Regions from separate parts of the Streptococcus sp. 1621 genome, predicted to be linked through region 1. Evidence: predicted binding sites of a transcription regulator. Region 1 holds the regulator's gene; the other holds the start of a gene.
What was found. Region 1 encodes HrcA, which represses chaperone genes, less so after heat shock. Its sites were predicted from a motif close to TTAGCACTCNNNNNNNNNGAGTGCTAA; they were not measured.

Region 1 (17,404 bases):
TCAACATCTTACCGAATCGAGCACGCCCTAACCTCTTGGTGAAAAAGACAAATCTTTCTAGAAACTAAAGTTTCTGCGTCAGATTTCCTATTTTCACTGTGAGGTTTTAACGGGCTTTGCATCTTATTTTTCCGTAAACTCTCCGTCTACGACGTCATCGCCTGCGTTTCCTGTTGCTTGTGCGCCTTCTGCTCCTGCTTGAGCTTGTTGCGCTGCTGCGGCTTGTTCGTAGAGTTTAACAGCAAGGCCTTGAGCTTTTTCGTTCAATGCTTCAAGTTTTGCTTTCATGTCGTCCAAGTTGTTATCTTCTTGCGCTTTCTTAAGGTCATCAAGGGCAGCTTGGGCAGCTTCACGTTCTGTGTCGAATCCTTTGCCTTCAGTTTCCTTGATAGTCTTTTCAGTTGCGAAGATAGCTTGGTCTACTTCGTTACGAAGGTCAACTTCTTCTTTACGTTTCTTATCTGCTTCAGCGTTAGCTTCTGCATCTTTCATCATGCGGTCAATTTCTTCGTCAGTCAAACCTGAGTTCGATTGGATCACAATTGTTTGTTCTTTTTGAGTTCCAAGGTCTTTAGCTTTAACAGACACGATACCATTCTTATCGATGTCAAATGTTACTTCGATTTGAGGAATTCCACGAGGTGCAGCTGGGATATCAGTCAATTGGAAACGTCCAAGAGTCTTGTTATCTGCTGCCATTGGGCGTTCACCTTGAAGAACGTGGATATCAACGGCTGGTTGGTTGTCTGCCGCAGTTGAGAAGACTTGTGATTTAGATGTTGGAATTGTTGTGTTGCGGTCGATGAGTTTTGTGAAGACACCACCCATTGTTTCAATACCAAGTGACAATGGTGTTACGTCAAGAAGGACAACGTCTTTGACATCACCAGTGATGACACCACCTTGGATTGCCGCACCCATAGCAACTACTTCATCAGGGTTTACTGATTTGTTTGGTTCTTTACCAGTTTCAGCCTTAACAGCTTCGACAACGGCTGGGATACGAGTTGAACCACCAACAAGGATAACTTCGTCGATTTCTGACAAGCTCAAACCTGCATCTGAAAGGGCTTGACGAACTGGAACTTTTGTACGTTCAACAAGGTCACGAGTCAAATCGTCAAATTTCGCACGAGTCAAAGTCATTTCCAAGTGAAGAGGTCCAGCCTCACCTGCAGTGATGAATGGCAAGCTGATTTGTGTTGAAGTTACACCAGAAAGATCTTTCTTCGCTTTTTCAGCCGCATCTTTCAAACGTTGCATCGCCATCTTGTCAGTAGACAAGTCAATACCGTTTTCTTTCTTGAATTCTGCTACCAAGTGATCGATGATTTTTTGGTCAAAGTCATCACCACCAAGTTTGTTGTCCCCTGCAGTTGACAATACGTCGAAGACACCGTCACCCAATTCAAGGATAGAGACGTCGAATGTACCACCACCAAGGTCAAATACCAAGATTTTTTCTTCTTTGTCAGTCTTATCCAAACCGTAAGCAAGAGCTGCTGCAGTTGGTTCGTTGACGATACGTTCTACTTCAAGACCAGCGATTTTACCAGCGTCTTTTGTTGCTTGACGTTGAGCATCGTTGAAGTAAGCTGGAACTGTGATAACTGCCTTGGTTACTTTTTCACCAAGGTAGTCTTCAGCGTAGCCTTTCAAATATTGAAGAATCATAGCTGAGATTTCTTGTGGAGTGTATTCTTTTCCGTTAGCAGAAACTTTTTCAGAAGTTCCCATTTTAGATTTAATAGAGATAACTGTATCTGGGTTTGTGACTGCTTGACGTTTCGCAGCGTCACCAACGATGATTTCGCCGTTTTTGAATGAGACTACAGATGGAGTTGTGCGGTTTCCTTCTGGGTTTGCGATGATTTTGCTTTCAGTTCCTTCAAGAACTGCAACTGCTGAGTTTGTTGTACCTAAGTCAATACCGATAATTTTAGACATGTGTTTTTCTCCTTAAATTTTAATTCGAATTTTGATTTTTTGATATTTCCCTTAAGTGGTGGGGACGTGAGCAACTCCCTTCGGGATTTCATCACTTATTTTTGAGCCTATTGTCTCAAAAATCCCCTGTTTCAGTAGCTTTTGCTACTGAAACTTTCACCACGGTGGGAAATATCTTCCTTGCAAGCCTCCGGCTTGCCTCTTATCTTTCTTTCATAGTTTAGTGTCGTTTCGGACAAGTTTTCTATTATGTAAATTGCGACACGAGGAGTCGAAATCGATTTTATTTCGACGACGAGTTAGTAAGGAGGCTAGGCAAACGCCATAGCGATTGCCGTTTTCTGACAAGTTGCTTCAGCTACCGTCAGAATTGCCTAATCGAACACGCCCTAAGCTCTGAGTAAAAAAGATAGATTTTCTTGTGTTCATCGAACACTTCGTCAATCTCCTATTTTTACTGTGAGCTTTTTACGGGCTTTGTATCTTAGTTATACACCACTACCATGGCTGGGCGTAGGATGCGGTCATGGAGTTTGTAGCCTTTTTGGAAGACTTGGGCGATGGTATCTGCTGGGTGTTCATCGTCTGCTGGAAGAGTTTGGATGGCCATATGGTAGTTATGGTCAAATTCACCGTCAGCTGCGATTTCTTCGATTCCTTCTTCTTTCAAAGCATGAATCAAACTTTCTTGCACCATTTCCAAGCCCTTCTTCACATCATCTGTCAAACCTTCAACTGCGAGTGCACGCTCAAGGTTGTCCAAAGAAGGGAGAATCGCTTTTGCCAAATCCTGGCTACGATAACGTTGCAAGTTTTGACGCTCTTCATTGGCACGGCGTTGAATGTTTTGCATTTCTGCATGAGCGCGAAGGTATTTGTTTTCAAATTCATCTGCACGTTCATTTGCCAAGTCCAATTCAGACTTCTCAGGAGTTGTTTCTTCTACCGTTTCCACAACTTCCTCTTCTTGAACTTCTTCTACTTCTTCATTTTTTATATCTTGGGCCATTTTCGCCTCCTTTAATGATTTCAATCTTAATGTACTTCGTAATGATTACTGCTGAGGTAGCGGTAAAAATCTGTCAACTTCATGGTCAAAACACGATTGACCACATTGACTTGGTTGATTAGCTGTTGGTAATCCAGATTAACCGGACCGATAATGGCTAGAATTCCAACTCCGCGATAAGGAATGAGGAACTTGCTACTAATCACCGCTAGGTCAGCTAGACAGGACTCTTGACTGTCCGCAACTCGGACATTTTGCATCTGATCCTCATGCATCCCCTCACGAATCTCCAGAGCCACCTTTTGCGGTTGATCAAAGAACTGATAAGCTGCCAGATTAGCAAAATTCAAGAGATTTACCTTGCCCGCCACTACAATGTTTTCGTTGAACATTTCCTTAAAAATGTGTTCAAAGAGATCGATAACATTGTCCGTTGTTGTAAAGTAACGCTGGATAATCTGCGGAATCTCCGTCCGAATCTTGTAGTGAATATCTAAAACGGTGTGGCCGAGGAAACGTTCCTGAATGATGCTCTTCAGCTTCAGCAAGTCCTCCTGCAAAAAGTTCCTTGGAATCAGAAACTGACTGGTAACCGTTCGCGACTCGTCTAGGGTGAATACTGCCAAGGCTGTATGTTGCCCCAAAACAACGATATCAAAGGCTGTCAACCGTTGCTTGCTGGGCTCAACATCCAGTGCTACTACCGTACAGCCACTCAAGTCTGTCAGTAGATTAGCAGCCTCTTGCAGAATATCCTCCAATTTGAAGAATTCCTGATCAAAGGCTTTGACAATCTCGTAAACCTCATTTTCAGCCAGTCGGTCAAAATCCAGTGAGTGTTTCACATAGTACTGAAAACCAGCAACACTTGGCATGCGACCGCTTGAAGTATGAGCCTTCTCAAGCAAACCTTGCTTTTCTAAAGCCGCCATGTCATTACGAATGGTTGCACTGCTAGAGTTAATAGACTCTTGCAAGGCTTTGGATCCGACAGGTTCGTGCGTTTTGGTAAAGATGTCAATAATCAGATTTAAAATATCCTGCTGACGCTCTGTAACCACCTCATCACTCCTCTCTGTCTGATCGATTAGCACTCAACATACTCAAGTGCTAACTCATGATTCTATTATACACCCTTAAAAGAGAATGTCAAGATAAAAACTCAAAAAATTAGCACTCTTTTGCCAAGAGTGCTAAAAATCGGTCTGAAGACCGAGAAACTCACCTTCCATCTACTTGATATTTCCTTTTTAGTCTGAAATAACCATAGATTAGATAAGAAATCATAAAGGCATATAGAACAAAAATGACAGAGAAAGGTTGCGACAGTTCTTCTCGAAACAAACTCATACAAACAACAAGACCGCCTAAGAAAGTAGCTGTACAGGAACGAAGTCTAGATCGCATAACTTCCCATCTAAGACCCTTGCTCATATCCTCCGGAAGTAAATCAAAAGATGATTTACGAAGAACCGAACAAGAACCTGCTTCTATCAATTCCCAACCGCTATTTCTAAAATCTTGCAGTTCATGCTTATATTTTTTAAGAAATCTAGAATCATAGATACAGTAGATGACATCGTCTGGTTGACATTGGTCAAAATAGAACAAACCAAAACGACTCGTTCTATACCTCCAACCTTTCAAATGCATCTCATGTAAATATTCTTCTTCCTTGTCCAAATCAACAATGGTGAAAAACCGAAATTGTACTTTGCTATTCATTACCTTACCTCCAAATCAGAAAACATACATGGTTTTATTTGTCAGATAATTCTTTCCATTTTTGAAACAAGCTCCAAAAAATATAAGAAATCTGAATCGCAAAAACTATCAATAAAACCCAATCTATTATGAAAATCAAAAACACTACCCAACTGAAAGAACTACCTCCACTGACAAACTTTGAGAAAACCGGTAGTAGAGCTAAAAAGAGAAGCAAAATAGGAAGCATCCGCCTCGTTAAAATCCGTTTGACCATAGCTAACTTCCCAGCAGCGTCATTATAGATTTCAAATTCTGCATTCGATTCAATTTCAGAATGAAGCTTTCTAAAGTAGGAAAACCCATTAAAGTCTGTAATATGCTCCCAGCCACAGTCTTTAAATAATTGTAAATAGGAGGCTCTATCTGATTTTTTCATGGGATAAAAGTCCAACTGATAAGATACTTGCTCAGGCTGACATTTTTCAAAGGTATACTTAACTGCAAACAATAAGATAGAATAACTTACTTTTCTAAGTTTCCAGCCCTTAGCATGCATTTTTCTAAGATATAAAGCCTCCCTCTCATAATCCGCAATTGTAAAAATTCGATAAACAACTTTCTTTTCCATCATCTTTCCTCCCGACTATTTCTGTAGAGTCGTTCAATACGTTTCAATTCAATCTCTAAGACTTTGCGTCCCAAGTCTGTAATCTGATAGATTTTACGCTTTTCCTCTTCGCGGACAAAGGAAATCAAACCATCCTTTTCCATTTTTGACAAGGTTCCATACATAGTCCCAGGACTAATCGAAACTTGAGAATCTGTCATCTCCTTGACCTTTTGCGTAATACTATAACCATGACCTTCCTTTTGCAGACAGAACAAGATATAAAAACCCGTTTCCGTCATCGGAAGATAAACTCGACGAATCTTATCCGTTAATTCCATTTGCATTCACCTCCTATTAAATTCGATATATCGCACTTCGTTATATAAAATATATCACACCTCGATATAAAATACAAGAAAAAAAGACCGCCCTCAGGCAATCTTTCTTCTATATTAGTAAAGATCTAAATAGTTATCAATTTCCCATTGTGAAACGAAGGTTGCATAACTTGCCCATTCAATTCGTTTAGCTTCAAGGAAACTAGTATAGATATGTTCTCCAAGAGCTGCTCTGACAACTTCATCTTCAGTCAGAGCTTTCAAAGCGTTGTGAAGAGTTGATGGAAGGTCTGTAATACCAGCTTCCTTACGCTCTTCTGCTGTCATGATGTAGATATTTTCTTCGATAGGAGCTGGTGCTTCAATTTTATTTTCAATACCATGCAAACCAACTTCCAACAGCACAGCCATCGCGATATATGGGTTTGCCATCGGATCCACTGAACGCAACTCAAGACGAGTTCCCATACCACGTGAAGCAGGCACGCGCACAAGTGGCGAACGGTTACGACCAGCCCAAGCAATGTAAACCGGCGCTTCATAACCTGGAACCAAACGTTTGTATGAGTTAACCGTTGGGTTCATGATGGCAGTATAGTTGTAGGCATGTTTGATCAAACCACCAAGGAAATGGTAGGCCGTTTCTGACAACTGCATTCCTTTTGGATCATTTGGATCAAAGAAGGCATTGTTTCCTTCTGCATCAAACAAGGACATATTACAGTGCATACCTGATCCGGCAATACCAAATTTTGGTTTTGCCATAAAGGTTGCGTAAAGTCCGTGTTTGCGAGCAATGGTTTTAACAACGAGCTTAAAGATTTGAATCTTATCACAAGCACGGAGGACTTCATCATACTTAAAGTCAATCTCATGCTGTCCAACAGCAACCTCGTGGTGACTGGCTTCTACTTCAAATCCCATTTTGGTCAAGACATTTACAATCTCACGACGTGTATTGTCCGCAAGGTCAGTAGGCGCCAAATCAAAGTAGCCACCCTTGTCATTCACTTCAAGTGTTGGATCTCCATTTTCATCCAACTTAAATAGGAAGAATTCTGGCTCTGGACCAAGGTTGAAAGATTTGAATCCTACTTCTTCCATGTGACGAAGAGCTCGTTTCAAATTACCACGAGGGTCCCCCGCAAATGGTTCACCTTCTGTTGTATAGACATCACAGATCAAACCTGCAACACTTCCATTTTCATCTCCCCAAGGGAAGACTGTCCATGTATCCAAGTCTGGGTACAAGTACATATCTGACTCATTGATACGTACAAACCCTTCAATAGAAGATCCATCAAACATAGCCTTATTTGACAAGACCTTATCTAATTGTTCATCTGTAGCAGGAATTTCGACGTTTTTCATGGTTCCCAAAATATCTGAGAACATGAGACGGATAAAGGTAACATTTTTTTCCTTGACTTCACGACGAATATCTGCAGCTGTGATTGGCATGAGTTTTCTCCTTAATGTATGACTACTTGCGGTTGCCTAACCGCGACCAAAAGGTGACTGTAGTGAAGCAAAGCGACCCTGTTGGAGGAGTTCATTGTGAAGTGCACGACGCACCTCAGTCTGACTCACCGCTTTCTTGGATTTCGCTTCACGTTCAGCATATTTTTTCTTAATGGCAGCGATATTATAACCTTCAGAGATATAATCTTTGATTTCAAGTAGACGATCCATGTCATTCAAGGAATACATGCGACGGTTCCCTTCGTTTCGATCAGGCTTAATCAACTCTTGATCTTCATAATAACGAATCTGACGCGCCGATAGATCGGTCAACTTCATAACACTGCCGATAGGAAAAACAGCCATATTTCGGCGAAATTCTTTTTCCTTCATTTACAATTTCCTTCTTTCTGTCTATTATAGTCTAAAAAAAGACAAACGTCAATTGATAATGTTATAAAATGTAACATTATTTTTCTTTTTTCTCTAAAAAGAGCCGAATACGATCAATATCGTAATTTACGAGAATTGCGACAAAAACTCCCATGAAAGTTTCTGATACACGCGCAAATACGTACAAAATTGTCTCTCCGCTCGGGATCGATAGGGTAATGATTAACATAGCCGCTACACCACCAATAACCCCTGCTTTGTTATTCATGGCTACATTTGTCATAATGGTTAACATGGTGCAGATTGGAACAACTACCAAGGTCACCCAAAAGGCTTCGTGGAAAAAACTATTTATTAGGAAGAAAACCAAGGCATAGAGGCCACCGATACTATTTCCTAAAATACGCGAAGTCCCAAAATGAACACTCTTATCAAAACTCTCCCTCAAGCTAAAAACGGCTGTCAAAGCACCGATTTGAAGACCTTTCCAACCAAAAAAGCCAAAAATCAAGAGAACTAGAAAAACAGCAATACCTGTTTTAAAGGTTCGCATACCAAGTTTGAACTGGGATTTATCGAATTTATATTTTTTAAAATAACTCATAATCTCAACTTTCTATTTCCATTTTATCATAAATTGGCTGATTTTATGAGCAATAGTTGAGAGGAAGCGTTTTTATTTTAAGCAAAAGAAAAGAGGAACTTTCATCCCTCTCTTATTTGATTCATTTAGTTAATCTTATTTTTCTGTAAGTGCAGCCAAACCTGGCAATACTTTACCTTCGAGAAGTTCCATTGAAGCACCTCCGCCCGTACTAATCCATGAGAACTTGTCTGCACGGCCAAGGTTAATCGCTGCAGCAGCTGAGTCACCACCACCGATGATTGATTTAACACCTGGTTGTTTCACGATAGCATCCATCACACCGATTGTACCCGCTTGGAAGTCAGGGTTTTCAAACACACCCATTGGTCCGTTCCATACAACTGTTTTAGCACCAGTCAAAGCCTCGTCAAATTTAGCGATAGATTTTGGACCGATGTCAAGACCAAGGAAGCCTTCAGAAACTGCTTCACCTTCAGTATCACGAACTTCAGTGTAGTCAGCAAATGCATTTGCTTCTTTTGAGTCAACTGGCAAGATCAATTTACCGTTTGCTTTTTCAAGAAGAGCTTTCGCAACATCCAATTTATCTTCTTCTACAAGTGAGTTACCGATTTCGATACCTTGTGCTTTGTAGAATGTGTAAGTCATACCACCACCGATAAGGACTTTATCAGCTTTTTCAAGCAAGTTTTCGATAACACCAATCTTGTCTGAAACTTTTGAACCACCAAGGATAGCCACGAATGGACGTTCTGGAGTTTCAACTGCTTCTTGGATGTAGGCAATTTCGTTTTCAAGAAGGAAACCAGCAACTGCTTTTTCAACGTTTGCTGAGATACCAACGTTAGATGCGTGTGCACGGTGAGCTGTACCGAATGCATCGTTTACGAAGATACCATCTCCAAGTGATGCCCAGTATTTACCAAGTTCAGGATCGTTTTTAGATTCTTTTTTGCCGTCAACATCTTCGTAACGAGTGTTTTCAACCAAAAGAACTTGTCCATCTTCAAGAGCGTTGATAGCTGCTTCCAATTCAGCACCACGAGTGACACCTGGGAACACAACATCTTGACCAAGTTTTGCTGCTAAGTCAGCTGCTACAGGAGCAAGTGATTTACCAGCTTTATCAGCTTCTTCTTTCACACGTCCAAGGTGAGAGAAAAGAATTGCACGTCCACCTTGTTCGATGATGTACTTAATAGTTGGAAGAGCTGCTGTGATACGGTTGTCGTTAGTGATTACGCCATCTTTCAATGGTACGTTGAAGTCAACACGAACGAGGACTTTTTTACCTTTCAAGTCAACGTCTTTAACAGTAAGTTTTGCCATGTTACAAAAACCCCTTTATTTATTTTATTCGAAACTATTATATCACACTTTGGGAATATAAGGAAAGATTTCACAATATTTTTCGATATTTAATCTCCATGGTAACTTCTCAAAGTAACTTCCACTTGGATGACCAAAGTGGAAATTAGTCTAAAACGGATTTTTATGGTGGAATTAAGTATGAGACGTTTGAGTTAGAAATGAGGTCCACTATGACAAAATAGCATCCTACACACTACTTGTAGCTGGAGCTATCTACAAAGCTATTAAGAACCTAACTTTAATAGATGTCGACATAAAATGGGTCAACGATATCTACCTCAAAAATCATAAAATTGGAGGAATCCTTACTGAAGCAATGACCTCTGTAGAAACTGGCTTAGTCACAGATATCATTATTGGAGTAGGTATCAATTTCACTATTAAAGACTTCCCTCAGGAATTAAAAGAAAAAGCTGATAGTTTATTTAAAGTACCAGCACCTATAACAAGAAATGAATTAATTATCGAAATATGGCGTGCTTTCTTCGAAACACCAGCAGAAGAGCTATTATACCTATACAAAAAACAGTCATTCGTTCTTGGAAAAGAAGTCACTTTCACACTAGGGCAAAAAGACTACAAGAGACTTGCTAAAGATATCTCTGAAAGTGGTAAACTTTTAGTTCAATGTGATAACGGAAAAGAAATCTGGCTAAATAGCGGAGAAATTTCACTAAAAACTTGGAAATAATAGTAAAGTTATATAACAAAAAATAAACTATATAAAAAGAAAGAAATTTGTCCTTTCTAGAGCTTAGCTTTTCAGCTATATAATATTTGTAGTGGGTAAATCCCCTATGGATATTATGGAGCCTATTTTGTTGTAGAAAAAAGTCCCATAAGATTTATACAAAACATGAATCAATTTGAGCGAAAATCCCATGAATACAAGGCTATCAAGCGCTACTGGAAGCTCATTCAACAGGATAGTCGTAAACTCAGTGATAAGCGTTTTTATCGCCCTACTTTTCGTATGCACTTAACCAATAAAGAAATCCTAGACAAGCTTTTGAGCTATTCAGAAGACTTGAAACACCACTATCAGCTCTATCAGCTCTTGCTTTTTCACTTTCAGAATAAGGAAGCTGACAAATTTTTCGGTCTCATTGAAGACAATCTAAAGAAGGTCCATCCTCTTTTTCAGACTGTCTTTAAAACCTTTCTAAAGAACAAAGAGAAAATCGTCAACGCTCTTCAATTCTCCTATTCAAACGCCAAACTGGAAGCAACCAATAATCTTATCAAACTTATCAAGCGCAATGCCTTTGGTTTTCGGAACTTTGAAAACTTCAAAAAACGGATTTTTATCGCTCTGAACATCAAAAAAGAAAGGACGAAATTTGTCCTTTCTCGATCATAGCTTTTCTTCAACCCACTACAGTTGACAAAGAGCCCAAAGGTATCTCTTTAAAGATTAATTATCTTCCGTTTTGCGTTTAGTCGCAGCCAAACCAAGAACAGAAGTGAGTGTTAACGCACCTAACAAATTCATAGCAACTGAGTCAGATCCACCTGTGTTTGGTAAAACTTTTTTGCCAGTCAAGTTAGTTCGAGAATTATCACCTGTCTGAATCTCACCTTCAACATTAACGTCGTTTGGTTTATTTGTGTTATTTGTATTAGTCAATTTAGACGAATTTTTATATTCTGAAGTACTTGGTGTGACATCACCGTTCTCAGGGGTTACCGTATAAGATGTAGTGCGTTTCACAACATCGTTTCCGACTTTAAGGTATTCAACCTTGTCTTTCACTTCACCTGGTTTAACGATTTCGTCATTAACATTCGGTGTGACATCACCGTTCTCAGGGGTCACCGTATAAGATGTAGTGCGTTTCACAACATCGTTTCCGACTTTAAGGTATTCAACCTTGTCTTTCACTTCACCTGGTTTAACGATTTCGTCATTAACATTCGGTGTGACATCACCATTCTCAGGGGTCACCGTATAAGATGTAGTGCGTTTCACAACATCGTTTCCGACTTTAAGGTATTCAACCTTGTCTTTCACTTCACCTGGTTTAACGATTTCGTCATTAACATTCGGTGTAACATCACCGTTCTCAGGGGTTACCGTATAAGATGTAGTGCGTTTCACAACATCGTTTCCGACTTTAGTAAAAACCACATCACCTTTAGTCCCAACTTCAACAACCTTCTTCTCCATCGGAACATAATTTTCAACAGTAGTTGGATTACTCAAATCACCAGTGAACTTATTGACTTCATAAGTCGTTACATTTTCACGCAAACCTTCTTTACCATTAGATTTAATATTTCTAACACCGTAATTCAAAGTGTTATTAGCAACATATTCGGTCTCTACAGCTATTTTGGAAATAGGAACCCTCTCCACATTACCAACTTTAATGATTTTTGAAATAGCTTCTTTTTCGACAGATTCAGTAAAAAGATATTCAGACGAAGAACCTCGATAATTAACACCAACTTTGGAAATGATAGTTCGAGGTAAAATAACAGTCCCGTCATCCTTATAAATAGGCTCTTCAATATTATCGTCAATCAAGATTTTCTTATGGGTGCGAGTCTCAGCTAGGATTTCATCATAAGTGGCTGGATAATTAGAGTCCCACCCTCCCGTACTCCCATCACCATAATGTTCTTTAAGTTTAGACCTATTATCTTTGATCACTTCATAAGGTCGATAGACGATTTCGTTAAGATTATCACCTAAACTATAGATTGGTGATGAACTAAGACCATGTTCGATATCAAAGATTTGTTTACCACTCTCACCTTGTCTACCATCTTCATGGTCACCTTTTGTCAAATTTGAATCACCTTCATAAATAGTATCATAATCATAATAATTGACAACTTCAATACTATGAAAATTTTCAGCCGCATAAACAGTCCCATAATCGTCATTCATAATAAAATTGACACCATCGACAAGACCAATACTCAACAAACCAACAGCTACACTAAAAAGTCCAACTGTCAATTTTCTTAAAGCATATTTTTTGCGCAAAGTATACCCACTAAACATCTTATTTTTCATAAATACAAAACCTTTCAAAAAAATAATTTTAAAGTTATTATACCAAAAAAAAAATCTTTTATTTAATCTTCATCTTCTTTTTTTCTGTTTCAATGTCAAGGCTAAACTAGCAAAGCCAAGGCTGGCCAATCCTGCTATTAAGACTTCATTTGTAGCAACTGTCCCTGTATTTGGCAATTGTTTGCTTGCTTCTTCTGATTTAACTGCTGTATTTTGAGCTGATTTTTCCTGTGTAGCTACTACTGCTGGTTCTATTTTTACTTTTGTTCCAATTTCAACAATTTCTGGAATCGCTTCTTGGATGACTTCTGTTGAACGAAGGCGACGCTGACCGTTCCCATCAACTTCAAAGACATGTCTCAACAGACCATCTCGTCCCTGTATGATGACTCGTTGTTCCCCAACTAGCATATCAGCATTTTCATGCTCTTGACGGTCAAAAGCAACCTTTTCCTCTTGAACTTCCAATTTAGGAGCCTTTTGTTTATCAGAAGGAGGTTGATTAGTAGGTTTTGAAAGGACTGTGTTTTGTTGTTCTGGTTTAGTTGAGATAGTAACAAGGTCATTTGCACCATTAGATTCTACTCGTGGTTTTTCAGCAGATTCATAAACAAAGGCATAATGAGTAAAGTGTGGTGCTGTAAAGATGACATGACTATCCGTTTGTTCAAAAGCCAATTCTACTGCTTCTTTGCCTTCAGGTAAGAAGAAGACTTTCTTCACTTTCTTATCTTTTTCAATTGGAATTTTCACAATAGAAGCGTAAGAGAGATCAACGTCTTGACCTTTTTCATCTAGACCTTCTATTTCAAAGACATGAGCATCTTCTCCAGCAAAGTATTTCTTCTCTTCATCACTTGCTTGAACACGCTCTACTTTCAAGCCCTTGATGACAGTCTTTTCTTTATTTGAGAAGTGTACTTCAACATCTGTTTTACTATCAGAAAAGACTGCTGGTTTGTCTTCTTTCAATAAGGCAACCAGATCTTTCAAACTCTGTTTCGCTGTTGCAAGCTCTTCTGGACTCAAATCTACTTTTTCAACCAAGGCCTTGTTTTTCTCAAGAAGAGGAGCTAGGGCGGAACCTGAAGGATGGTTTGGTTTTGAAGTTAAGAGTTCTTGAGCCTCACCTGTTAAGCGATCGAGTTCTGTCTTTTCTTCCGTAAATTTCTCTTGACCATTCAGAGCTTTATGAGCTTCTGTCAATTTATTAAGTCGGTCATTAACCTGATCTTGGGTGCTAGTTTCATGGTCTTTCAACACTTGTTCAGCCGCTTCAATTGCTTTCAAGAAGGCTTCTTTTACTTCTGGTAAAGCAAAGTTATAGACCACCTTGTTCTTAGCCGCTTCAACTTCTGCTAATTTTTGTTTAAGGTACTCATCGTTCAATGCTGCTTTTGGAGATACCAAAACATCAAAGTTGACTTTATGACCTTGGTAACGAAGAGTCAAGGTTTGACGACCAGTCTTTTGAGCATGGTAACCAGTAATTTCAACTCCCTCATCAGTAAAGGAATGTTCTTCCATGGTGTCATTGCTATAAGCCACTGCAAAGCGTCCTTCAGACAAGTCTAAGCTATCACCAACTAGGTAATCTTTTTTCGGTTCCTGACTCACTTCAATTCCCAAAATAGTTTTCGGACTTGCTTCATCTTGGCTAGTGACAGTCACTGACAACTTCGCATTTACTGGTTGTCCCAAATATTGTAAAGTAAGATTTTGTTCTCCCTTATGATGCGTATCAAAGCCTGATACTGATACACCTGCGTGAGTTAGGCGAATGAGCTCGTCCTCAGCTCCTCCTTCATACTGAACTCGAAGAACACCACCTCTAAGGTCCAAATCCTCCCCTTCGGCGTAGCTTGTTTTCTTAGGTTCTGTTTCTAGGCTGACTGACTTGATTCTTCTGTCATCTTTTGGAACAGAAACTGCTAGGACATTACTAATTTCCTTGCCTGGCAACTGGGTACGATAGTAAAGAAGACCAGATTGATTTGTCAAATCCAATGGTGCACTTGCTAGGTCTCCTCCAACTTCGCTCTTCAAGGTTGCAAGCGGAGTTTGAGAATTTGGATTATCATAAACGGTAATGGTAGCTCCAGCTGGTACATCTGCAAAGCCAACTTGTACCTTGTTATTGCCTAAAGTACGAGCTGCAGTCTTGGCCATCGGAATATTGACACTTTCTGTATCAAGCTTTTCATACATTTTCCAGTTATAGATACGAATAGCCTTCCATGGAGTTCCATTGTCAGAAGTGACAACATTCAAGCGCCAATCTTGAGCTGTGATTGGTTTATCAAGGGTAATATCTGTAACATGGGCTTTATTGCCACGGACTTCCTTAGCCAACTTCCATTGACCATCCGCATCTTTATAATAGAGGTCAAAATCTTTGGTGTTCATCAAACCGTCGTTTACAGATTCTCCACCAGCTCCAGCATGGTCCATCACCCATCTAACAACTGTACGTGGCTGGGTCAAACGAATATCCACACTACCACTTAATTGTCCAGAAGACCACTTGTCTGACAGACTGGTAATGGTACCATTCAACATGCCTTCTATGCCTTCCCCACCTTCTGTTTTAGGGAAGGTACTATCAATAACTGTTGCACCTGGTACGATATTTTCAGCTAATGGTTTTGGTAGGCTGGTATCTTTTACAGTCATGCCTCAATCAAAGGTTGTGGTTGCAGCTTCTGAACGAACTCCATTTTTACCGACTGCTACAACTTTCAGTTCTTGAGTTGTACCTTGAGCACTTGCTGAACGGCTAACTTTTGGTAGATAAATAGTTGTAGAAGATGAGCCAGTTAGTAATTTCCAGCTGTCTCCATCTTTTTCGTAAACTTCATAGAAATCTGCATCCTTGTTGCCTTTAAATTGCACGACTGCTTCTGCTTCTTGGGCATTTTTTAGGACTTGTTTGGCTACAGCTACTGTGGTTGGTGCCTGAGGAGCATCTTGATTATTGCTGATGGTCAATTGCCCCAAGTTAAATTGATAACCTTTTAAGTCTTTATCATTTTCAAAATAGAGTTTAATACCGTAAATTGTTTTACCTGCCAAGGCACTCAAATCAAAATCATCGGTAGTCCAGTTATCTGAAACTGTCAATTCTTTACGGGCAGCTTCATCACCGTAGGTATAATCTTTCTTGGTTGCAAATTCTACATAAACCTTGGTCCCTTTGCCTCCTTTGTGGGCAACATGCAATTTGGTGGTATCTGTCACCTTCAAGCGAGTAGAGTACAAATTCACATCTTGCTTGGTCGCACCTGAAAGATCCCCTGCAAATTTGAGAGAAGTTCCACCATTATAAGCATCTTCAAAATCATAGCTTGCTTTCAACTTATCGCCAGTTGATTTTTGCCACCAGCGCCATGTTGGAAGAACACCTGAAACTGAACGGTAATTCCACTCAGAATCCTTAGAAACCTTACCATCTACGAACCATTTTCTACCATGACCTGTATTAAAAGAAGTAGTAAAAGTATTACCTACTGCTGGCGTACGGTCCGCAACTAGGTTAGCAATCCCATACCAATCTTTATCACCTGGTTTTTGGCCAGTAGGATCACCTTGGTAACCTGTAAAGAAGATATCTTCATTCTTATGATAATCTTCACCAGTTTTTCCTAAACTTGTAATGGTATCTGGGGCGAACAAACCAAGAGAAAGGCGTAATTTCCCATTTTCATCTAAAATGTCATTCCACTTAACCTTGGTCTTGTAGGAACCACCCTGTTGCAATTCCAAACCTGCAAATACATCATAAGGATTACGACCAATCCAGTTGGCAGTTGCAATAGTGTAATCATTTTTAGCCTTATCCCAGTTAAAGTTAGCAAAGAAGTTATCTGCTGGAACCTTATCTCCCTCAGGTTGCATGAATTGGTAGTTGTATTCTCCCAAACCATCTTGGTGGTAACGTCCATAGTTATAGGTCATAGCATCGTACCAAGAATACTTGATTGGATGGTTTACCTTAGCAGCATACTCCTTGGTATAGAGCATAAACTGGCGCATCTTTTCTCCAAGAGGTTCAACCAAATCCCCAGTTGTTTCTTGGTTGATGAAATAGCCATCATAGCCATAATACTTGGCCATATCCACCAATTTACGGGCAATTGGGAAGCTACCATCTGAGTCTTGCTTCAAAGCTTCAGCGAATTTTTCTTGATCTGCAATACTATTAGACCAGTTGAAGAAGAGTGTACCATATACAGGAACCCCGTTACGGTGACCTGCATCAATAACGTCAGGCGTTGGTACGAGACCTTCCCAGAAGACCATTGAATCTAGATATTGCCAATAGTCAAAAGCATAGGCCTTGAACTCTTCTCCACCAACAGAAGCATGGTCTTTTGCTTTAGAATTGGTGTTTGATAGGGCTTGAACTTTTGCTTCCTTGCTAGCTTTTTCATTAACCAAATGACCTGTCCGACGTGAAGCGAGGGCGACAGACCCGCGGTTAATAGCATCATCTTCACGAGCACCTGGTTCCCATTTTAACAATTCTTCCCAAGAATTAAATTTGATTTCCTTTGGTTTTAATGTTTTGTCCGTATTTTTAGGGACATCTGGCTGGACTTCTTTTTCAGTCTTATTAGCTTCTGCTGCTGGCTTAGACTCATCTCCTTGGCTAGTTGCTTCAGGCTTTGCTTCCGTTTCCTTGTCAGACTTTGGTTTTGCTTCTGCAGATGGTGTTTCTGCAGCCACCTCACTTGGTTTTTCCTCTGATTTAGCTACGCTTACTGCCTCTGCAGTTTCAGTAGTTGCAGCTTCATTGCTTGCTGGCGAAGCAGTGTCAGATGCTGTCGCTACTCCTTCTGCCTTTTCTGGCTTATTTTCTCTAGCATGTTCTCCTTCATTCTGCTGATCAACTTCATTGGCCGAATGCTCACTCTCCCCTGAAACAAGCTCTGTATTGACT
Region 2 (13,888 bases), on a different contig from region 1:
TAAATAGTACAAGCTGGCACAACTCGAAATTTAGACTTCTTGTTGACCTTCAGTAATTTTGCCTCAACAAAGTTACGTTTAATAGAAGTAATCTGACAATAGATATCTTCTCCTTTTAAAGCTCCAGGTACAAAGACTAATGTTTTTTGATAAAAGCCGATTCCCTCACCATTAATTCCCATGCGCTTGATTTTTAATGGTATTTTTTGTTTCACTTTCAGATTCATACCCCTATCTTATCACATTTTGAGTTATAATAGAACTATGAAAATCACAAAACTTGAAAAGAAAAAAAGACTCTATCTGATGGAACTTGATAATGGCGACAAATGCTATATCACTGAAGACACAATTGTTCGTTTTATGTTATCGAGAGATAAGGTTATAAGCGAAGAGGAATTGAAAGAGATTCAGGACTTTGCCAAATTTTCTTACGGTAAGAATCTGGCCCTCTACCACCTATCCTTTAAAGCACGTACCGAAAAAGAGGTCAGAGAATATCTGAAAAAATACGATATTGATGAAAGCATAGTTGCGCAAGTCATTGTTAATCTTAAAGAAGATAAGTGGATTAATGATAGCCAGTACGCTTATGCTATCATCAATGCCAATCAACTTTCAGGAGACAAGGGGCCTTATGTACTGACTCAGAAACTAGCACAAAAGGGGATTTCAAAATCTACTATAGAACAGAACTTGAAAGAATTTGATTTTTCGGAAGTTGCTCAACGTGTAGCCAATAAACTATTGAAAAAATATGAGGGAAAACTTCCAGCTCGTGCCTTGCAAGATAAGATAATCCAGAACTTGACTAACAAGGGCTTCTCTTATTCTGATGCTAAAATTGCCTTTGACGACTTAGATATCCAAGTTGACCAAGAAACGACTCAAGAACTCATCTTCAAGGAACTTGATAAGCAATATGCTAAGTATGCCAGAAAGTATGAAGGATACGAACTGAAACAGCGTTTAACTCAAGTTTTAGCACGAAAGGGCTATGATTTTTCGGATATAGCAAGCGCTCTTAGAGAATATCTTTAATATTTCCAAGTGAAATTCACAGATTTTAGATAATTTTATGGTACAATAGTAAATGATAAACTTATAAATTGTAGAAAGTTGGTTAGTTATGAAGCTTCCAAAAGAAGGCGACTTTATTACAATTCAAAGTTATAAGCATGATGGGAGTCTCCACCGAACTTGGCGGGACACCATGGTACTAAAAACAACAGAAAACGCCATTATTGGTGTCAACGATCATACACTTGTTACCGAAAGTGATGGTCGTCGTTGGGTCACTCGAGAACCGGCTATTGTTTACTTTCACAAGAAATATTGGTTTAATATCATTGCCATGATTCGTGATAATGGAACTTCTTACTATTGCAATATGGCTAGCCCCTACTATCTGGATGAAGAAGCACTGAAGTATATTGATTACGATTTGGATGTTAAAATTTTTACAGATGGGGAAAAACGTCTTTTGGACGTTGAGGAGTATGAGCGTCACAAACGCAAAATGAATTATTCTGATGACTTGGACTATATTTTAAAAGAACATGTCAAAATTCTTGTTGATTGGATTAACAATGGACGTGGTCCTTTCTCAGAAGCCTATGTAAACATTTGGTACAAGCGCTATGTAGAACTAAAGAATCGGTAAAGTTGTCAAACTGGGGTTAAGACCCCGGTTTTTTATTTGAAAAACCCAGCTTTTCAGCTGGGTTGGTCTCTATATATCTAATTTAGTAACAGTAAATTTGATGTGGGAATAGTCTTTTTCAACATCCTTATCCAGCAAAAAAGCCGTGGCATCCTTCTTAACCTGAACCAGGTCAATATTCTGGGCTTGTGCTGCATAGACACATCCACAATAACATTGACGATAGATATCATACTCCTCACACATCTCTACTGAACGTTTGTAGCCTTGATTTTTCTTGAAATCACTGGGAAGATAGTGAGTGGTATAAATCTTTTGCACATCGATTCCTATGCTGTTGATAGTTTGAGAATTCTTATGAGGACTAATGGTCAAGGCTGAGCCAAAGTAGTCAAAACCCAAGTCCATAGCCACTTGCGCTGTCTTATCCAGTCGGTAGTCAAAGCAAACCTTGCAACGATCGCCTCCTTCAGGCTCTTCCTCCAATCCTCTAACCAATTTTCGGTATTCATTTGGTTCGTAGGGAGCTTCTAGGTACTGGACCGTATTTCCTGTTCGCTCATTGAAATCACTGACAAACTTTTTAGTCACATAAGCACGCTTATGGTATTCTGCCTTGGGATGGATATTAGAATTGGCAAAATAGATGGTCACGTCTGCATACTTAGTCAAATATTCTAGAGTATAGGTACTGCAAGGGGCACAGCAAACATGCATGAGAATGGTTGGCCGTTGCTCATTTTTCTCCCATACTTGTACCATCTTCTGCATGACACGGTCATAATTAATCTTCTGATTGGGGTTCATCTTGCTCAGAATTTCTTCTACATCGATCATGTTCTTCTCCTTTTTCTAGTCTTATTTTATCATATAAGTTAGGAGAGCTCAAATCAATTTAGAAGTGAATATCATAAAAAGGAGGGTTAGTCATTCCCTCCTTTTGTGTTTTTTATAAGTTGTTTTCTATAGAAAGCTTACATCATGCTTGGATCCATTGCTGGAGCTGGAGCTACTGGTTCTGGCTTATTGGCTACGACTGCTTCTGTTGTCAAAATCAAGCTAGCTACAGATGCTGCGTTTTGAAGAGCTGAACGACTCACTTTAACTGGATCGATAATCCCTTGATCAATCATGTTGACCCACTCGCCAGTTGCTGCGTTGAAGCCTGTACCAAGCTCGGCATTTTTCAAACGATCGATAACGATAGATCCTTCAAATCCTGCATTGTGGGCAATTTGACGAACAGGTTCTTCCAAGGCACGGAGAACAATATTGCGACCTGTTGATTCGTCTCCTGTCAATTCCAAATCAGCCACGGCTGGGATGACATTGGCAAGGGCTGTTCCACCACCTGCAACGATACCTTCTTCAACAGCTGCACGAGTAGCGTTGAGGGCATCTTCAATACGGAGTTTCATTTCTTTCAACTCAGTTTCAGTTGCAGCTCCGACCTTGATGACTGCTACACCACCTGACAATTTTGCCAAGCGTTCTTGCAATTTTTCACGGTCAAATTCAGAAGTTGTGGTTTCAATTTGAGACTTGATAACTGCAACACGGTGAGAAATCGCTTCAGGATTTCCAGCCCCTTCTACGATAACAGTGCTATCTTTGTCCACAGTTACTCTCGCTGCTTGACCAAGAGCTTCAATTGTCGCATCTTTCAACTCAAGACCAAGGTCTTCTGTGATAACTGTTCCGCCTGTTAAGATGGCAATGTCTTCAAGCATGGCTTTGCGACGGTCACCAAAACCAGGTGCCTTAACTGCTACTACATTGAAGGTTCCACGAATCTTGTTCAAAACAAGGGTTGGAAGAGCTTCACCATCCACATCATCCGCAACAATCAAGAGTGGACGGTTGCTTTGGAGAATGCTTTCTAGAAGTGGCAAGATCTCTTGGATATTTGAAATCTTCTTGTCTGTAATCAAGATGTATGGATTTTCAAGATCAGCCACCATTTTTTCGCTATCTGTCACCATATACTGTGAAAGATAACCACGGTCAAACTGCATACCTTCTACAACTTCAAGTTCTGTTTCCATACCACGTGACTCTTCGATAGTGATGACTCCATCTTTGCCAACTTTTTCCATGGCCTCAGAGATGTATTCACCTACTTTTTCGGAACGAGAAGAGACGGCGGCAACCTGAGCGATGGCTTCTTTGTTGGCAACTGGGATGGCGTTGTTTTTCAAGGCTTCTACTGTTGCGGCAACTGCTGTTTCAATCCCACGACGAATACCGATTGGATTGGCACCTGCTGTGACGTTTTTGATTCCTTCACGAACGATTGCTTGGGTCAAAACAGTTGCAGTTGTAGTCCCATCACCTGCAATATCATTGGTTTTTGAAGCTACTTCTGATACCAATTTGGCACCCATATTTTCAAAATGGTCTTCCAACTCGATTTCTTTAGCAATGGTCACACCGTCATTGGTAATCAAGGGTGAGCCAAATGATTTTTCCAACACAACGTTTCGACCTTTTGGTCCCAAGGTTACTTTAACAGTGTCTGCAAGGATATCGACACCACGAACCATAGCTGAACGAGCATCTGATGAAAATTTAATTTCTTTTGACATACTTACTTTCTCCTTCTATTCTTCAATGATTGCCAAGATGTTAGCTTCGCCTACGATGATGTACTTTTCATCGCCATCTTTGACATCAAGACCTGCGTGGGCTTCAACTAAGACACGGTCTCCAGGCTTAACGCTTGGAGCTACCAAGTCACCGTTCAAAGTACGAACACCTTGTCCAGTAGCTACAACTTGGGCTGTTTTTGTTTTTTCTTGGGCTGAGCCTGCAAGGACAAAGCCTCCAACAGTTTGTTCTTTTTCTTCGATTTTCAAGACCACACGGTCTCCTAATGGTTTCAACATCTGTTTTCCTCCATAATGAGATAGATAGTATTAGCACTCTTTACACTTGAGTGCTAATTCATAGTTCTATTGTATCACTTGGTCAGAAATAGTCAAGAAAAAAGTCTGACTTTCTGAGGATGAATAGATAAATTTCTTTATCCTAATTTTGCACTTTAATAATATAGAATTTTATAGAATTTTAATGAACTGGATTTATGGAATTAGTATTTTCGTTAATTCTTTTACAAAAAATACCGAAACTCTAAATCCTTATATTACGCATATATAAAAAACAACGATTACAAACCGTTGCTTTTTTACATACTATTAATATTTCAAGCCTGGATTGAAAAATCCTAAAGCGACTCCTACAAGTGCAATAACTACCAATAGTAGCATTACCCAATTTGGAGAAACTTTCTTTTTAGCCATTAGCCACCAACATAGAACAATAAAACCTGCTGTTAAAAGACCTGGATAAACACCATCAATCTTTTCTTGTAAGTTTAAAAATGTTTCTCCATCTCCATTTTTCAGCTCTAGCGCCGTAGTGACAGATACCCAAGTTGCTGCAACAGCTCCTATGACCATACCACCAACAACACTAATTGATTTTCTTAGCGCCTGACCTTTAGGACCTACTAAAAATTCTACTGCTTTATCTCCAAGTTCATATCCTTTAAAATAAGCAAAACGCATTCCAAGATAGACTAATAGATTCCATGCAATAATATAGAATATTGCACCAGAAATATTTCCTCCTTTAGAAAGACCTAGAGCTATCCCCAAAAGAACAGGAATTAATGTTCCTACAATAAGTGAATCTCCAATACCTGCAATAGGCCCCATTAGACCAGCTCGCATTCCATTGATGGTTTCACTATCTACGGCATCTCCATTTGCACGCGCTTCTTCCAAACCAGCTGTTATCCCAACTACTAGAGAACCCAACTGTGGCTCAGTATTAAAGAATGCTGTGTATGTTTGCATAGCTTCTTTTTGTTCTTCCTTAGTATCATACATTTCTTCTACAATTGGAAGCATAGAAGTTAAATATCCAAAAGTTTGCATATGTTCTTGAGAAAAACATGTCAGATGTCCATAGAACCAGTGGTGAAATGATTTTGTCAATGTTTTTCTTGATATTTTTTTTCGACTCATTCTAAATATCCTCCTCTTCATCAAGTCCCATATCACTGACAACTGCTGTCGTACGGGCAGATTTAATAACTTCTAATTCATAATAAATTACTGCAAAAATTAATGACACAACACCACTTGCTACTAAGTTCAAGCCTAAAGATTTTGCTAACGTGAACCCGACAAAGAAAGGAATAAAGTCTGTTGTTTTTGTAACAATTTGTTTCAAAAGTATTGCAATACCCACACATGGAAGGAGTGCTCCTACAGTAAATAGAGACTTCATTACAAAACCATCCATCGGAAGATATACTTTCATAAGATCAACCATATCTGGTCCAAATTTTGTAATAATCATTGTTGGTAAGAAAGAAAAGATAAAATGTGAAATCCAAGGATATACCCAATCAACAGCATATAACTTCTTAAAATCACCTTTCTCTACAGCTTTCCATCCAATGTGTTGCCAAAGCAAGTTCATAGTAGCTGTACCATAGAATAAAACAGTTCCAATTGTTCCAACCGCGGCTCCAATTGGCGCTGCTGCTGCTGCAATCGCCACTTCACCTGAAATATTATTTGCATGAACAAATAGGATAGATAACGGAATTCCGATATAAGAAATTGCCCGTACATCGGCAGATACAGTTCCACCAGGTGTCACTAAGGCAATATATAATACCTGTAAAGCCACACCAACGATTACCCCTGTTGTTATATCTCCTAATATTAAACCTACAATTAAACCACCAACTAATGGACGCCCCAAAGTATAGTTACCAATACTGGATCCCCCCATACCTGGCATCGATGCTAAACTTGCAAACAATCCTAAAAGAGCTGCTTGAATCCAAGAAATTTCCATCATTTTGTCTCCTTATTTCATTATTAAAATCCAAATTTTGATTTAAAATCACTCCAATAGCCAATAGATACATCTGGTAATAATTGGAATCTAACTTTATATCCTGCTTTTTCAATTGCTTCTAGTGCAACTGCTTCCTCTTGAGTAATTGATTGATTATTTCCCAACTTGATAGCACCTGGTCTATCGTTAGCAGGTCCTACAATAATCTCTTTAACATCTCCTGGGATAAAGCCCTGGTCTACTAAAATTTCTTTCATATCAATTGGATTCTTAGTAATCAAAAAATATCTACTATCCGATTCTGTTACTTTAGATGATTTTTCTTTAAACGCTTCCTTTGTCCAAACAAATGTTTTTTTATCTGACGCACCTTTATAGGCCTGAATTAAAACCTTATTAGATGCAGCAGCGTCATTTACTGCAATTAATCCATCACATGGATGTTCTTTTGCCCATCTAGTGACTGTTTGTCCATGAATCATTCTATCGTCAATTCGTACAAATGTTACTACCATAATTTTTTATCCCTTTCCTTATATAACTAAATATCGTCTTCTTCATTAAGATTATCATCCGATCCGACTTCAAATTCCTGTAGAGCTGAGGATGATTCGTTTAATATCGTAGAAACAAGTTCACTTCCAGTCAGAATATCTTTCATCACCACTGCTGTAAGTGCCATTGTTAAGTTCATGCCTCCCAAAATAGTTGCATTCTCTAATTTTCCAAATTCTTCTAATACTGTTGCAACAGTTGTTAAAGGACTTCCCCCAACAATATCTGCTAAAACAAGAACCGAATCATTTTCATCCAGAGACGCAATAACATTCTTGACCTCTACAGAAAAAACTGCAAGACTTTCTCCATCTTTTAAGCCAATCGCTATGACATCATCTACCTTATCCGAAGCAAACATAGAAAGAGATGATTTCAATCCCTCTGCGAGTCCTCCATGACTGACTAATATCAAATACTTCATATTTCCCTCCTTTTATTGATTTCATTCTATCATCCTTATCTTCACTTTATAATTGTTAAATGTCACAAAAGTTTATTGATAAATGTCAATAAAAAAATGACAAATGTCAATAAAGACATCTGCCATGTTCGTATTATTTAAGAAATAATAATCTTGATATCTATTTAAGGGTTCCTATATCTAGTTCTTTTTGTAACTTAATAAGACTACCTTCAATATCCGTGTTATTTTCATCCATAGATAATGCTTCTAATCTTTCTTCTATTCCAACCAATGATTTTGAATCTATTCCTTTTGAAATAGTTGTAATTGAATTTTTCATTATATAATCCAGCGAAGTAGTCGTTAAGGCATTTTGACCAATCATTCCTTTCTTCATCAACTCTTCACTCTTCAAACTAGTTACTACCTCTGGTAACACTGAGCTTCCTTGACCCTTGTTAAATAAATTTTGTTGAATTTCACGATTATTTGTTAAAAATTCTATAAACGATACGGCAAGTTTTGAATTGCGAGCACGCGAAGAAACCACGTATAAGGAAGTATCTGTTACAGTAGAACGAATGTCTTCCTTAGTAGTTGGCAATGAAATACATGTCCAGTTAAAATTTGTATATTTGGCCACGTGATAAGGAAAAGGTTTATATGTACGATATTGTGCCAAACTCATTGGATAAAAGGCCACATGTCCTTCATCAAAATCTTTATAGGTTACTTTGTAGCGTCCGTTTAATTGATTCAATCCCCTTATATAGGATAAAGCATCCTTCATTTCTGACGAATCTATACGAGGAATCCCACTCTCAGAAATAGTAACTCCAAAGGCTGCTAGAGATTCTTTCCAACTATATCCTGTTATCCCAAATTGATCAACGATTCCATCTCCATCGGTATCTTTTGTAATTTTTTTACTAATCTCATATAGATCTTTCAGTGTCCACCCTACTTTAGGAATTTCAATGCCCTCTCTTAAAAGTAAATCTTGATTTACACACATCAACATGGGATTGCTTTCATATGGAAGACCGTATAAATCATCTCCGTATTTTGCTGCCTGCAAAGATACATCATAGAAATTAGAGGCATCTTCTTGAGACAGATAGGAATTTAGGTTTTTTAAAATACCTTTTGATGCAAATAAAGATAATTGGTCGCTTGATAATAGAAATACATCCGGTTCAGAACCTTTTAAAATTTGACTTGAAATCCAATTAGAATACTCCTCCTTAGGAATACCTGAATCATATACAATTTTAACCCCTTGATGAAGCTCTTCAGATTTCTTAATAGCCTCATCTAGTACATAGCTGTTATTTCCTGTAGGAATTCCCCAACTAGAATCAGAATAAAAACCCAGTCTAATAATCTTTATCTGCTTGTTTTCCCAAATAAGAAATAAACTCAAGCAACTTAACACAAACAGTATCGCTAGAAACAATTGCTTTACTTTCATTTATCCATTTCCTTCGAAAAATTCTTTTGTGTCACACCTGTTTGTACAGCCCATATGGCTAACTGTGTCCTATCTCTCAAATTTAGTTTTGAAAGAATGATAGAAAGGTAATTGCGCACTGTTCCCTCGGATAAAAAAAGATTACTGGCAATTTCCTTATTTGATTCTCCAAATGCCACTTGCTGAATAATTTTCCATTCTGTCAGTGATATATTTTCAATATTCTCTTCCTTCACAGTAATAGAAAAATTGGTCTGTGCCATCTGCGAGAACAATTGAAATACCTTACTAGCTATATTAGGATTAATCATAGCTCCACCTTTATACACTGTCTGAATGGCTTGGTATAACTCGTCTGTTGAAACTCCTTTTAATAAATAGCCAGATGCACCATATTTTAAAGCACTAAAAATAAATTCGTCGTCATCAAATGTTGTTAAGATTATAATTTTTATATTTGGAAAACGTTTTTTGATTTCTTTTGTAGCCAATACTCCGTCCATTCTGGGCATTCTAATATCCATTAAAATTATATCCGGTTTTACAGTCATGATGTTGTCCATAGCTTCAATACCATCACCAACGACGGATACAACATCAATATCAGCATATACTGATAAAATGATCTGCAAGGACTCTCTAATTAACGCCTGATCATCTGCAATCATTACCTTTATCATATACTTCACCTCCTATTTTTGGAAAAACTATTTTAGTGTAAAATCCTTCCCTATTTTCAAAATGAATAGAACCACCTAAAATAGAAACTCGCTCTCTCATTTGTTTCAAGCCATACCCAATTTGTAAGTCGTCAAAACCTATTCCATTATCTTGCAAAACTATTATGTTGTTATCCTCACTCATAAAATGAATGCTCATTTTACTAGCATGTCCATGACGAACAGAATTTGTCATAGATTCTTGTATAATCCTAAAAATAGTATCTTCCTGCATCACATCTAAATCAATATTTCCCCATTCATATTTTAGATCGACAGAGAGTTTAGATAGAGACTCATACTCACTAATCATTAATATTAGAGCATCTTTTAAACCATTATTTTGCAAAGCTCCTGGTCTTAGTCTATGTAATGATCCCCTAACATCTTTTATCCCCTCTCTAACTGCATTTGAAACATTTTTCAACTGTTCTTTAGCACGAATAGGATGAACATCAATTAGTACAGAAACAGCATCAATCCCTGCTGAAATCCCTGTCAATGCATGTCCTAGAGTATCATGAATTTCCCGAGCAATTCTTTTCCTTTCTCGATCTTCAGCGATTTTCTCTGATAATGATATGTAATGATTCAATTCAGTGTTGACTCTAGATAACATTTTAAGTTCTTCCTCAATATTATGGTGTTCTTTAATCACGTATAGGATATAAGACAATAAAGAGATGATGAAAATAATAACGTTTAATGACGTCAATGCATTTTCTAAAAATAACACTACACCTCGTATGGACGATGGGTAAAATTGGATATAGGTAGAAAGAGATGGAACTTTTATAAATAGTGACAAGATTTCATAGTCTGTTAAAAGTAATATTAAAAAACTCAAGAAAATAAAAATAATCCAGGAACGTTTACTATCAGAGTCTTGAAACTCTCTTGAACTATAGAATATATCAGCAAAAACTAATAATATTATTCCATTGTATGACAGATTTTGTGACCATATAACACCAATCATTAATACTATTTCAAACAAATTCCATTTTGAAAAAATTGGCCATTTTTTCTCAGTTGAGTACATTTTATAGGTAGATATAAAAATAATACCGACGAAAAAAATAATTGAATACCAAAAAATCTGGTCAGGTGATTTTGAAATATTATTTAATTCTCCCAATAAGAGTATCATCTGTCCCTTTGAAATTACATAGTTTGTAATCTGTATATACAAAGCTCCATTGTATATAATGGTTAGAAAATTAATTAATAAAAGCAAAATGATAGAATACTGGACACCTTTTACCTGTTTCATTACTGCCACCCATTAATATCAAACTGAATTATATTATTTTTATCAACAAATTGTACAGGTATAGTATATAATTCTTCAACTTCTTCTTTTTTTACTAATAAATCTATTGTTTCCGATACTTTTCTACCCATATGAGATGGAAATTGAGCAACCGTTCCCGTAACTTCATCTGTTGTAGCTAATAAATGCTTCATATCTGGTGAACCATCTATTCCGTAAATAAGTTTTTTTGAAGTTACTTTCAATTCTTTAATTGCTGCTAAAGCTCCTATAGCTGCTCTATCATTTAAAGCCACTATAGCATCAAATTGTAAACCTTCAGATAAGGCATCACCTACAGTAGTCATAGCATACTCTGTTTGACCAACTGTTTCTCTTTCTGAGATAATTTGATAATGTTCTTCTGATTTTATTGTATCCAAAAAACCAGTTATTCTCTGATTAGCTGATAAAGCATCTTTGTGCGTTAACAAAAGAATATGAGCATTTGAGGTACGTTTCATCAAATCCTTGGCAATTAATATCCCAGCATGGTAATTATCAGAAACTATGCTCGTATCAACTTTTATATTATTCAACTGACTATCTACTGCTATAACTCTAATTCCAAAATTCTTTGCCCTACTTAACGCTTCTACAATTTGCTCGCTATCACTCTTAACCGGATTAATAACAATAACATTCACTCGCTTCTCTATAAACTCATCAATTTGTTTACTCTGTTTTTCTTCACTCATCTCTGCATCCCGAGTATACAATATCTGACCTTCTGAATCAGAATAGCGTTGAATCTCATTATGTAAATGTCTATAAAATTCACTATTCATCGTCATATAAGTCGCTCCAACTTTTATTTGTCCCGGAATAGGATCTGTCTGACTCACATGAGTATAAATCGCAAAAACAAATACGACTACTGTACAAAATATAATTTTGACGATTGTTCTTGTATATTCTCTACTCATTCCAACCTCCAAAAAGTTTCAACTAGTTCATTGTAACACATTTAGACAGTATAAAAAAGCCTGAGAGCAACTCAGACTTTTCAATGTTTAAAATGGTAATTCTTCCTCTTCCAAGACCAAGTCCGCCAAATCTTGGCCTGCATTATTTTCACGCATGGCACGTTGGGCACGACTTTCCAAGAGTTGGAATCCTGAGACAAGTACTTCAGACACATAGTTCATTTGACCATTTTTCTCAAAACGACGTGTACGCAATTCCCCATCCACTGAAATGAGACTACCTTTAGTTGCGTAGCTGGCCAAGCTTTCTGCTAGTCTGCCCCATAGGACCATATTGACAAAATCTGCTTCACGTTCACCGTTTTGGTCTTTGTAACGACGGTTCACAGCGATAGTTGCTCGCGCTACTGACTTGTCATTGCTGGTTTTGTGCAATTCTGGTGTAGACGTCAAACGTCCAATCATGATAACTTTATTATACATATTTTCTTCCTCCTACTTATCTATTCGCAGGAAATCAAAAAAAGTTACAGAAATTTGTAACTTTTCGAGGAATTTTTTTACTTTTTATGAACCATAAAACCTGTCGCCTGTTGATTTGCCATAATGGTCATATCTGTAATCTGCACACGACGAGGTTGACTGGTCACATAGACTACTGTGTCTGCAATATCCTGAGCTTGCAAGGCTTCGATTCCTTGGTAAACGGACGCAGCCCGCTCTTTATCACCGTGAAAACGCACTGTAGAAAAATCTGTTTCGACAATTCCAGGCTGAATGGTTGTCACCTTGATATCCGTTGCGATGGTATCAATTCGCAGCCCATCTGAAAAGGTCTTAACCGCTGCCTTGGTGGCTGAGTAAACAGCTGCACCAGCATAGGCGTAGATTCCTGCGGTTGACCCCATGTTGATGATATGTCCTTGATTGGCTTTTACCATTGCTGGCAAGAAAGAGCGAGTAACTGCCATCAAACCTTTGACATTGGTATCCAGCATGGTCAACATATCCAACTCTTCATAGTCTTGATAGGGAGCCAAGCCAAGAGCCAGACCGGCATTGTTGACCAGAATATCAATCTTCCCTATCGTTTCTATAATATCAGAGCAGACAGCCTTTACCATGTTCATATCCGTGACATCTAGCGGAAAAGCCCAAACTGTTTGATTTGGGAAGGTCTCTGCAAACTCCGACTTGAGGGTTTCTAGTCTGTCTATCCGTCGTCCAGTTAGAACGACATTCTCACCCTGCTCCAGATAAGCACGCGCAATCGCTTCACCAATTCCTGATGTCGCCCCTGTAATCACTACATTTTTTGCCATCTTATTTCCTTCTATCTGGTCTATCAGATATTAACAACTTCTTAGGCAGTCCAGTGTTTAGCTGGATCAAATGGAGTTCCAACAACTTGGTCTTCTGATAATTCAATAATACCACGTTTTTGCGGAGCATTTGGCAGATGCAATTCACGAGGACTGCACATCATGCCAAAACTCTTTTCACCACGAAGTTCGCCTGGGAAAATAAGATTGCCTTTGGGCATCATAGCTCCAGGAAGAGCCACAATGGTTTTCAACCCAAGACGCGCATTAGGAGCCCCTGCAACGATTTGTACAGTCTTGTCACTTGATACTGCAACTTGGCAGATGTTGAGGTGGTCACTATCTGGATGGGCTACCATCTCGACAATCTCACCAACAACAAACTTAGGTTCCTTATCATTAACAATTTCTTCTGTAAAACCTTCCGTTTGTAATTCTTGGTTCAAACGAGCGACTTGCTCATCTGTCAAAAAGACTTGACCGAACTCTGCAATTTCAAATAAACTTGAAACTTCAAAAATATTCCAAGCCACTGTTTCCCCATTATCTTTGAGAAAAACACGGGCTACCTTGCCTTTGCGTTCTACATCCAGTTTGGCATCTCCGCTATTTTTCACGATGACCATAAGGACATCACCG

Region 2: groES (co-chaperone GroES) is a predicted target of HrcA. The motif match lies at 4,579-4,605, and genes of this name have one in related genera.

Annotation. Positions count from the first base shown of each region.
Region 1 is NZ_VMLJ01000012.1:35,339-52,742, reverse strand. It holds gene dnaK (molecular chaperone DnaK) at 124-1,947, opposite strand; gene grpE (nucleotide exchange factor GrpE) at 2,432-2,956, opposite strand; gene hrcA (heat-inducible transcriptional repressor HrcA) at 2,983-4,017, opposite strand; gene HT697_RS03050 (DUF2812 domain-containing protein) at 4,178-4,681, opposite strand; gene HT697_RS10500 (DUF2812 domain-containing protein) at 4,716-5,291, opposite strand; gene HT697_RS03040 (PadR family transcriptional regulator) at 5,291-5,611, opposite strand; gene glnA (type I glutamate--ammonia ligase) at 5,726-7,072, opposite strand; gene glnR (transcriptional repressor GlnR) at 7,109-7,465, opposite strand; gene HT697_RS03025 (aromatic acid exporter family protein) at 7,542-8,069, opposite strand; gene HT697_RS03020 (phosphoglycerate kinase) at 8,205-9,401, opposite strand; partial or broken gene HT697_RS03015 (biotin--[acetyl-CoA-carboxylase] ligase) at 9,613-10,134, shown strand; partial or broken gene HT697_RS03010 (transposase) at 10,285-10,803, shown strand; gene HT697_RS03005 (YSIRK-type signal peptide-containing protein) at 10,858-12,465, opposite strand; partial or broken gene HT697_RS03000 (bacterial Ig-like domain-containing protein) at 12,535-17,404, opposite strand, start outside.
Region 2 is NZ_VMLJ01000010.1:12,590-26,477, reverse strand. It holds gene rlmD (23S rRNA (uracil(1939)-C(5))-methyltransferase RlmD) at 1-227, opposite strand, end outside; gene recX (recombination regulator RecX) at 265-1,041, shown strand; gene HT697_RS02140 (DUF402 domain-containing protein) at 1,130-1,663, shown strand; gene HT697_RS02135 (epoxyqueuosine reductase QueH) at 1,733-2,500, opposite strand; gene groL (chaperonin GroEL) at 2,638-4,248, opposite strand; gene groES (co-chaperone GroES) at 4,264-4,548, opposite strand; gene HT697_RS02120 (PTS system mannose/fructose/sorbose family transporter subunit IID) at 4,858-5,712, opposite strand; gene HT697_RS02115 (PTS sugar transporter subunit IIC) at 5,693-6,535, opposite strand; gene HT697_RS02110 (PTS sugar transporter subunit IIB) at 6,559-7,053, opposite strand; gene HT697_RS02105 (PTS fructose transporter subunit IIA) at 7,080-7,517, opposite strand; gene HT697_RS02100 (extracellular solute-binding protein) at 7,678-8,970, opposite strand; gene HT697_RS02095 (response regulator transcription factor) at 8,967-9,650, opposite strand; gene HT697_RS02090 (sensor histidine kinase) at 9,625-10,962, opposite strand; gene HT697_RS02085 (substrate-binding domain-containing protein) at 10,962-11,927, opposite strand; gene HT697_RS02080 (single-stranded DNA-binding protein) at 12,015-12,410, opposite strand; gene HT697_RS02075 (SDR family NAD(P)-dependent oxidoreductase) at 12,488-13,249, opposite strand; gene ytpR (YtpR family tRNA-binding protein) at 13,291-13,888, opposite strand, start outside.